2 regions of the Solibacillus sp. FSL W7-1436 genome follow, and region 1 is predicted to be linked to the other one. Evidence: riboswitches for the same ligand, from Rfam matches in the RefSeq annotation. Region 1 holds a riboswitch; the other holds the start of a gene.
The links. Region 1 has a riboswitch for S-adenosylmethionine ahead of MKX73_RS02225 (methionine ABC transporter ATP-binding protein). Riboswitches for the same ligand answer to the same signal wherever they lie in the genome.
Positions count from the first base shown of each region.

Region 2: linked by a shared signal. The riboswitch ahead of MKX73_RS05130 (bifunctional homocysteine S-methyltransferase/methylenetetrahydrofolate reductase) and the one ahead of MKX73_RS02225 (methionine ABC transporter ATP-binding protein) in region 1 are both predicted to bind S-adenosylmethionine.

Region 1 covers NZ_JBBOWV010000001.1:431,147-435,071, reverse strand. Annotated here, with positions in the region: gene MKX73_RS02245 (arsenate reductase family protein) at 251-607, shown strand; gene gcvH (glycine cleavage system protein GcvH) at 688-1,068, shown strand; gene MKX73_RS02235 (toprim domain-containing protein) at 1,159-1,485, shown strand; gene MKX73_RS02230 (thioredoxin family protein) at 1,493-1,795, shown strand; SAM riboswitch class I at 1,857-1,959, shown strand; gene MKX73_RS02225 (methionine ABC transporter ATP-binding protein) at 2,104-3,132, shown strand; gene MKX73_RS02220 (methionine ABC transporter permease) at 3,125-3,793, shown strand.
Region 2 covers NZ_JBBOWV010000001.1:1,026,894-1,030,818, reverse strand. Annotated here, with positions in the region: gene MKX73_RS05140 (chemotaxis protein) at 9-503, shown strand; gene hemG (protoporphyrinogen oxidase) at 647-2,032, shown strand; SAM riboswitch class I at 2,120-2,217, shown strand; gene MKX73_RS05130 (bifunctional homocysteine S-methyltransferase/methylenetetrahydrofolate reductase) at 2,320-3,925, shown strand, end outside.

The sequences.
Region 1 (3,925 bases):
AATAAGATCTTAAAAGTTCTAATATATCGGGAAACTTCTAATATAAATACACTATCTTCTAATATGTCACCGGAATTTTCAAATAAGTGAAGCCATTCTTCTAATATCAGTTCACTATGTTCTAATATCTTCACACATCTTCTAATAAAAACCATATCCATTAAATGTCCGGTCATGCGAACACATTTTTGATTTGTCCTTCTATTTCCGTTACAATATAGGGAAATCCAGGGCAAAAAGGAGTACTTACATGACAGTAAAATTCATCCAATATCCGAAATGTACAACTTGTAAAAAAGCGCAAAAATGGCTAGACGAGCAAGGTGTGGACTATGAAAATATTCATATTGTTGAGCAGACACCATCTAAAGAGGAACTTAAAGCAATTTACGAAGCAAGCGGAGTGCCTTTGAAGAAATTCTTTAATACTTCGGGCATGAAATATCGTGAATTAGGCCTGAAAGATAAACTGCCGACAATGTCCGAAGATGAGCAATTGGAGCTATTAGCATCGGATGGTATGTTAATTAAGCGACCGCTCGTTACAGATGGAAAAAAATTAACTTTAGGATTTAAGGAGTCTGACTTCTTAGAAACTTGGAAATAAACAGTTATTCACATTGTATTTCCGAACGAAATATGGCAAAATGAACTTGATTGTACTACATATATTATGGAGGTTTTCGAATGAGCACACCAAAAGAGTTACGTTATTCAAAAGAGCATGAATGGGTTAAAATTGAAGACGGTAAAGCGACAATCGGTATTACGGATTTCGCACAATCTGAACTGGGCGATATCGTATTCGTAGAATTACCTGAAGTAGGCGATGAAATTTCAAAGGATCAGCCTTTCGGTAGTGTAGAATCTGTTAAAACAGTTTCTGAACTATATGCACCACTTTCTGGTAAAGTTGTAGCAATCAACGAAGAATTATTGGACAATCCAGAATACGTAAACGAATCTCCATACGGCAATGCATGGATGGTTACTGTTGAGTTAACTAGTGAAGCTGAAGTTGAAGAATTATTAGACGCAGATGCTTACACTGCATTAATCGAACAATAATATGAAACACTAAAGCCTTCTAATTAAAGGTTTTAGTGTTTTTTTGTTATTCTATATATAAAGGTGACGGATGAAAGGAAGCGTGTATGGATGGGAAAATGCATCGTTGTTGAAGGTCGTGCCGATAAAATGAGATTACTTCCGATATTAGCTGAGGACGTGACGATCATATGTACAAATGGCACAATAAGCGAAGTCAATTTGATTGATTTATTGGAAGACTATGAGCAAGATGAAATTATCACGATGTTTGATGCAGATAAAAACGGTGAAAAGTTACGTAAACTGATGAACCGTGCATATCCCGAAGCGACACAGCTAATCATACCTCATGAATATGTGGAAGTAGAAAAAACACCTACTAAAATCTTAAGGGATATTTTACTACAGGCAAAATTTTTAGTAAAAGAAGGATGACAGTATAATGGAACAATGGACGAAACAGCAGTGGGAACAGAACGTACAACAGCATGATCAGACAGCTTTTTTCTTATATACGCCTATGTGCGGCACATGTGAAGTGTCGGAAAAAATGTTGGATGTAATTGAGAAATTACTCCCAGATTTACCACTTGGTATGGCAAATATCAATTATTTAGGGGATTTGCCATATGAGTTGAAAATTGAAAGTGTACCTTGTTTAATCGTTTCAGACAACGGGGAACTAACGGATAAAATTTATGCGTTTAAATCCGTACCGTTTTTGTATGAAATATTAAAAAAGTAATTGACGTATTCACTTTGTCGTGATAAAGTAACATTCATAATAATAAAACTTAATAACGTTACTCTTATAAAGAGAGGTGGAGGGAAGTGCCCTATGAAGCCCGGCAACCAGCGTTTACGCAAAGGTGCCAATTCACACAAAGTTTAAACTTTGAAAGATGAGAGAACGGTTTACCGTATAAATGTATGTGAAACCTTTCTACTTGTCATGGTAGAAAGGTTTTTTTCATTCAACGGAGGTTTTGGATGAAAAAGAACATGATTTTGAAATAGCAAGCAGGTTATTTCGATTTAGAAGGAGTACAACCGATGATTGATATACAAAATATTACTAAAGTGTATAACACGAAAAACGGTAAACTTACGGCAGTTGATAATGTAAGCTTATCGATTAACAAAGGAGAAATATACGGTATTATCGGCTACAGTGGTGCCGGTAAAAGTACAATGATCCGCCTGCTGAACGGTTTGGAAAAGCCAACAACAGGGTCTGTCATTGTAGGCGGCCAGGATATTGCAAAAGCTTCCGGGGCAAAATTACGAGAAGCGCGTCAAAAAATAAGTATGATTTTCCAGCATTTCAATCTGCTCTGGTCCCGTACAGTCGAAGAAAATATCGCATTCCCACTTGAAATTGCAGGTGTTTCAAAAGCTGACCGTGAAAAGCGAGTAGAAGAGCTGATTGAGCTCGTTGGTTTAAAAGGAAGAGGGAAAGCATATCCTTCACAGCTGTCCGGCGGTCAAAAGCAGCGTGTGGGCATTGCAAGAGCGTTGGCAAACAACCCGGAAGTGCTTTTATGTGATGAAGCGACTTCAGCGCTTGATCCGGAAACAACGGATTCCATTTTGGAATTACTGCTCGATATTAATAAAAACATCGGTCTTACAATTGTACTCATTACACATGAAATGCATGTTATCCGCAAAATCTGTAACAGAGTAGCGGTAATGGAAGCCGGAAAAGTTGTGGAGCAAGGTGATGTATTGCAAGTGTTCCAGCATCCTCAAGCACCAATTACGAAAAACTTCGTATCACAGGCTTCTGGTGAAACGCAGGAAACACAAGCATCACTAGAACAAATTTTTGCCAACTATCCAGGAGGCAAAATCGCCAAATTAATATTTGCCGGGGCAACGACAGAACAGCCTGTCATCTCGCAAATGATCAAGCAATTTGACGTAGTTGTAAATATTGTCCATGGTAAAATCTCGAATACAACGGGCGGTTCATTCGGTACATTGTTTATTCATATCAATGGCGAACCGAAAGCAGTCGCGGAAGCATTAAGCTTTTTAGCGAAACAGGAAATTCAAACGGAGGTGATTGAGCATGTTTAATCAATTATTTCCGAACGTCGACTGGGGTAAAATGCTCGAAGCAACATATGAAACAATTTATATGACGGCTGTTGCGACAGTCATCACATTTATACTCGGACTTCTGATTGGGATTGTCTTATTTTTAACGAGCGACAATCAATTATGGGCAAATAAAATTGTCCACTTTTTAACAGGATCATTCGTAAATATTTTCCGGTCGATTCCATTTATCGTCCTGATCATTTTATTGATTCCGTTCACAAAGTTTTTACTTGGAACAATCCGTGGCGCAAATGCAGCATTGCCTGCGCTAATAATCGGTGCAGCACCGTTTTATGCGCGCATGGTATTAATAGCATTGAGAGAAATTGATAAAGGTGTCATTGAAGCGGCCCGATCAATGGGAGCGAAAACTTCTACTATTATTTGGAAAGTGCTGATTCCGGAAAGCTTACCAGCATTAATTTCAGGTATTACGGTTACAGCTGTCGCTTTAGTAGGATATACAGCAATGGCCGGCATTATCGGTGCGGGCGGCTTAGGTAACCTGGCATTCCTTGACGGTTTCCAGCGTAACAGGACAGATGTGACATTGATGGCAACGGTTTTAATTTTAGTTGTCGTATTCATCATCCAGTATATTGGGGATTTCATTACAGCAAGAGTGGACAAACGATAGTTAGTGGCTTCTAAGGCCGTAATTATAAATATTGGTGCATCGAAACAATATGGACGCAAACTTTAAAAAAGTGCGCGTCTATAAGATGAATAATCAGAATATAAAAAAGGTTTCGATAAACTGAACAAACTA
Region 2 (3,925 bases), 600 kb from region 1:
GAATTTTCATGTTTATGTTTGCAGTCCACCAATTCTCTTCTGAACATAATGAGGATAGTAGTATTCAAAAACTACAGCAAATGCTATTAGAACAGCGAGAGAATTTGACGACGCTATGTACAATCGTAGAATATTTAAAAAGTTATATCCAAACAGGATTAGATCATAAAGATGTTGTTAAATACAAGCAAAAAATCCAAATGATGACGGATAAACAAGAAAAACGCTACAATCAGATTGATGAGCTTATCAATACTAATATTTTGGAATTGAAGAAGGGTAAAACAGCAGATAATACCGCACTTATATACGGGAAAGAAGTCCGGAAAATTGAATCTGGTGTTCGTACTTTAAAACTATTTGCGAGCGATGCGGTGAATATGTTAGATCTTAACAAACACTTGGAAAATCGCAGCAGTGAACGCATCCGTTATTTTGATAAACGCTCTATGTCTTTGGAAGCAGAAATTATTTCCCTAACAAAGCAACTATCTTATAAATAGTATAAGAAGCCGTCCTACCATAATTTCAGGTAGGATGGCTTTTCTTATGTGTTTGTGAAAATTGTAATACCCTACAGACCATATTTTGTATAAAAAAGTTTATACTTATAAAAGAGAAGTGATCGAAATAGGAGAGAATGGATATGAAAACAGTAGTAGTTGTAGGTGGCGGGATTACCGGGCTATGTACGATGCATTATTTAAAAAATAAAATGCATGAGCAAAACGTGGAAGCGCGGTTAATACTGATTGAAAAGAACGAATATTTAGGCGGGAAAATTCATTCCGAAAAGGATAAAGGCTTTATTATGGAAACGGGGGCTGACTCAATTGTAGCTCGCCATCCGGAGGTATTGAAGCTCGTAAAAGAACTTGATTTTGAATCAGAGCTTGTCTATAACGAAACAGGCATTTCTTACATTCATACGAATAATGAGCTGCATGCAATCCCGGCAGGATCGACATTCGGTATTCCGATGAGTGTGGAATCGCTCATGTCGAGTACATTAATTTCTGAAGAAGGAAAGAAGAGAGCACTTCAAGATTTAGAAATCCCGAATACTAGATTTACAAAAGAAAGCTCGATCGGTACGTTTTTGGAATACTTTTTAGGAGAAGAAATTGTCCGCAAGCAAATTGCCCCTGTATTGGCTGGTGTTTATTCAGGCGATTTATATCAATTAAGTCTGGCATCCACTTTGCCTTATTTAGTGGACTATAAGAACGACTACGGATCGATTATTAAAGGGTTCGAGGCACATCGTGAGCAATTCGAAAAAGCTGCGAACAAGAAATTTATTTCTTTCCGTTCGGGGTTATCGGCACTGATCGATCGTTTAGAAGAACAGCTGCCGGAAGTTGAATTCATGAAAAAGACAGTGACAAAGCAAATCAATAAATTAGGCGAGCAATATGAAGTCGTGCTGGAAGATGAAACAATTTTAGCGGATGTTGTTGTACTGGCGGTCCCGAATGAAACGGTACGCCAAGTCATACAGAATGAAGCGCTGGAAGACCAGCTGAAAAAGTTTACAACGGCATCCGCTTTAACGATGTATGTGGGCTTTGATGTACCGGACAATATTTTACCGGCAGATGGGACAGGATTTATCGTTTCGCATAATAGTGATTTAGTTTGCAATGCGTCTACATGGACGAGCCGTAAATGGAAACATACGTCTGCAGAAGGCAATTTACTCGTTCGCCTGTTTTATAAAAATATTAATCCGCATTATGAAGAGTTGGCAGCCATGTCTGATGAAGAATTGACGAAAGTCGCATTGGAAGATATCCGTCTCAGCCTGGGTATTGAAGCGGAACCGACAGTCGTCAATGTAACAAAGTGGATTGACCAAATGCCCCGTTATGATTTGGCGCATAATGAAGCATTATCGGAAGTTATACAGCAACTGGGAACAGATTACCCGAATGTTCTTTTGGCAGGATGTGCCTATTTCGGTGTAGGAATCGGTGCCTGTATTTCAAACGGCAAAAAAACGGCTGAACAGATTATTAGTCGAATTATGTAAAGAAATACTTCATTCAGCTAAAGGGTATTGACGGAACTATTAGATAACGTTATGATTCATTTAATTATTTTAAAAATTCATATTATTTTCTTATCAAGAGAAGTCGAGGGACTGGCCCGATGAAACTTCAGCAACCAACGTTAAGTCAGGTGCTAAATCCAGTGGCGGATGCCAGAAGATGAGAAGGGATTAAGTTGATAACTATTATGCCTTCTTTTATTTAATGAAAGAAGGCTTTTTTATATCGTTAATATACTGAAAATACTGTAAATGATGGAGTGAGGGCAATGGGTTTACTTGAAGAATTACAAACACGGGTTTTAACAGCAGACGGGGCAATCGGAACACTTCTTTATTCATATGGATTGGATTATTGTCATGAAGAGATGAATATTGCACGTCCTGATATTATAGAGAAAATTCATGGTGAATATATTGCGGCAGGTGCAGATATTATTCAGACAAATACATATGGAGCAAACCGGATTAAGCTTGCGCGTTATGGCTATGAAAATCGTGTGAAGGAATTTAACGAAGCTGCTTTAAAAATTGCAAAGCGTGCTGCTTCCCTGGATGGGCAATATGTTCTGGCGACGATCGGTGGTATTCGCGGAATCCGAAAAAGTGATGCGACATTAGACGAAATTTTAACTGCATTCCAAGAGCAGGCCGAAGTATTACTAGCTGGTAACCCGGATGGATTTTTACTGGAAACGTATTACGATTTTGAAGAATTATCGCACTGTGTCCATCTACTACGTTCAATGACTGATTTACCGATCATTGCCCAGGTGACGATGCAGGAACCGGGCGTCCTTCAAAATTTAATGTCTCTGAACGAAGCACTTCAGGATTTGGAAAGATTAGGTGCGGACATTGTGGGGAGCAACTGTCGCTTAGGTCCTTTCCATACGATTCAGGCATTTGAAGGAGTCAATTTACCGGATAAGGCTTTTTTATCGGCTTACCCGAATGCGTCATTATTGGATATTGAAGATGGCCGTGTTGTCTATGAATCGGAAACCGACTATTTCGCACGAGCAGCCGTTGAACTTGTAAACCAGGGAGTCCGTTTAATTGGCGGTTGCTGCGGAACGACCCCGAAGCATATTGCGGCTGTAAAAAAACGTTTGGCGAATATGCAGCCGATCGAAACGAAAGAAGCGAAACATGGGCAAACACAATTTGTCCGTATTCCGGAGCCTCGTAAACAAGAGCCGCTCCATGAAAAGGCTAAACGTGAACGTTCTGTTATTGTGGAACTTGATACACCGCGTCATCTGGAAATTGACGGATTTGTCGAAGGGGCTAAACAACTGGCAAAAGCGGGCGCCGATGTCATTATGATGGCTGATAACTCACTTGCTTCGCCGCGAATCAGTAATATCGCGATGGCTGCTATTTTAAAAGAGCATGGAATTCGTTCATTGCCGCATTTAACTTGCCGTGACCGCAATTTAATCGGGCTTCAGTCACATTTAATGGGACTTGATGCGCTGGAACTCCATGATATTCTTGTCATCACAGGGGACCCGACAAAAGTGGGGGATTTCCCGGGAGCGACGAGTGTGTATGATGTTTCGTCAATGGAGCTTATTTCTCTTATTAAACAGCTAAATAAAGGCGGTTCTTTTACAGGGAAATCGCTGCGCAAACAGGCGAATTTCTCGGTAGCCGCTGCCTTTAATCCGAATGTCCGCGTGCTGGACCGTGCAGTTGCCCGTTTAGAGAAGAAAATCGAGCATGGTGCAGATTACTTTATTTCACAGCCGGTTTATACGAAAGAAAAAATTATCGAAATCTATGAAGCGACAAAGCATTTGGAAACACCGATCTATATCGGGATTATGCCGCTTACTTCTTCACGCAGCGCGGAATTTTTACATCATGAAG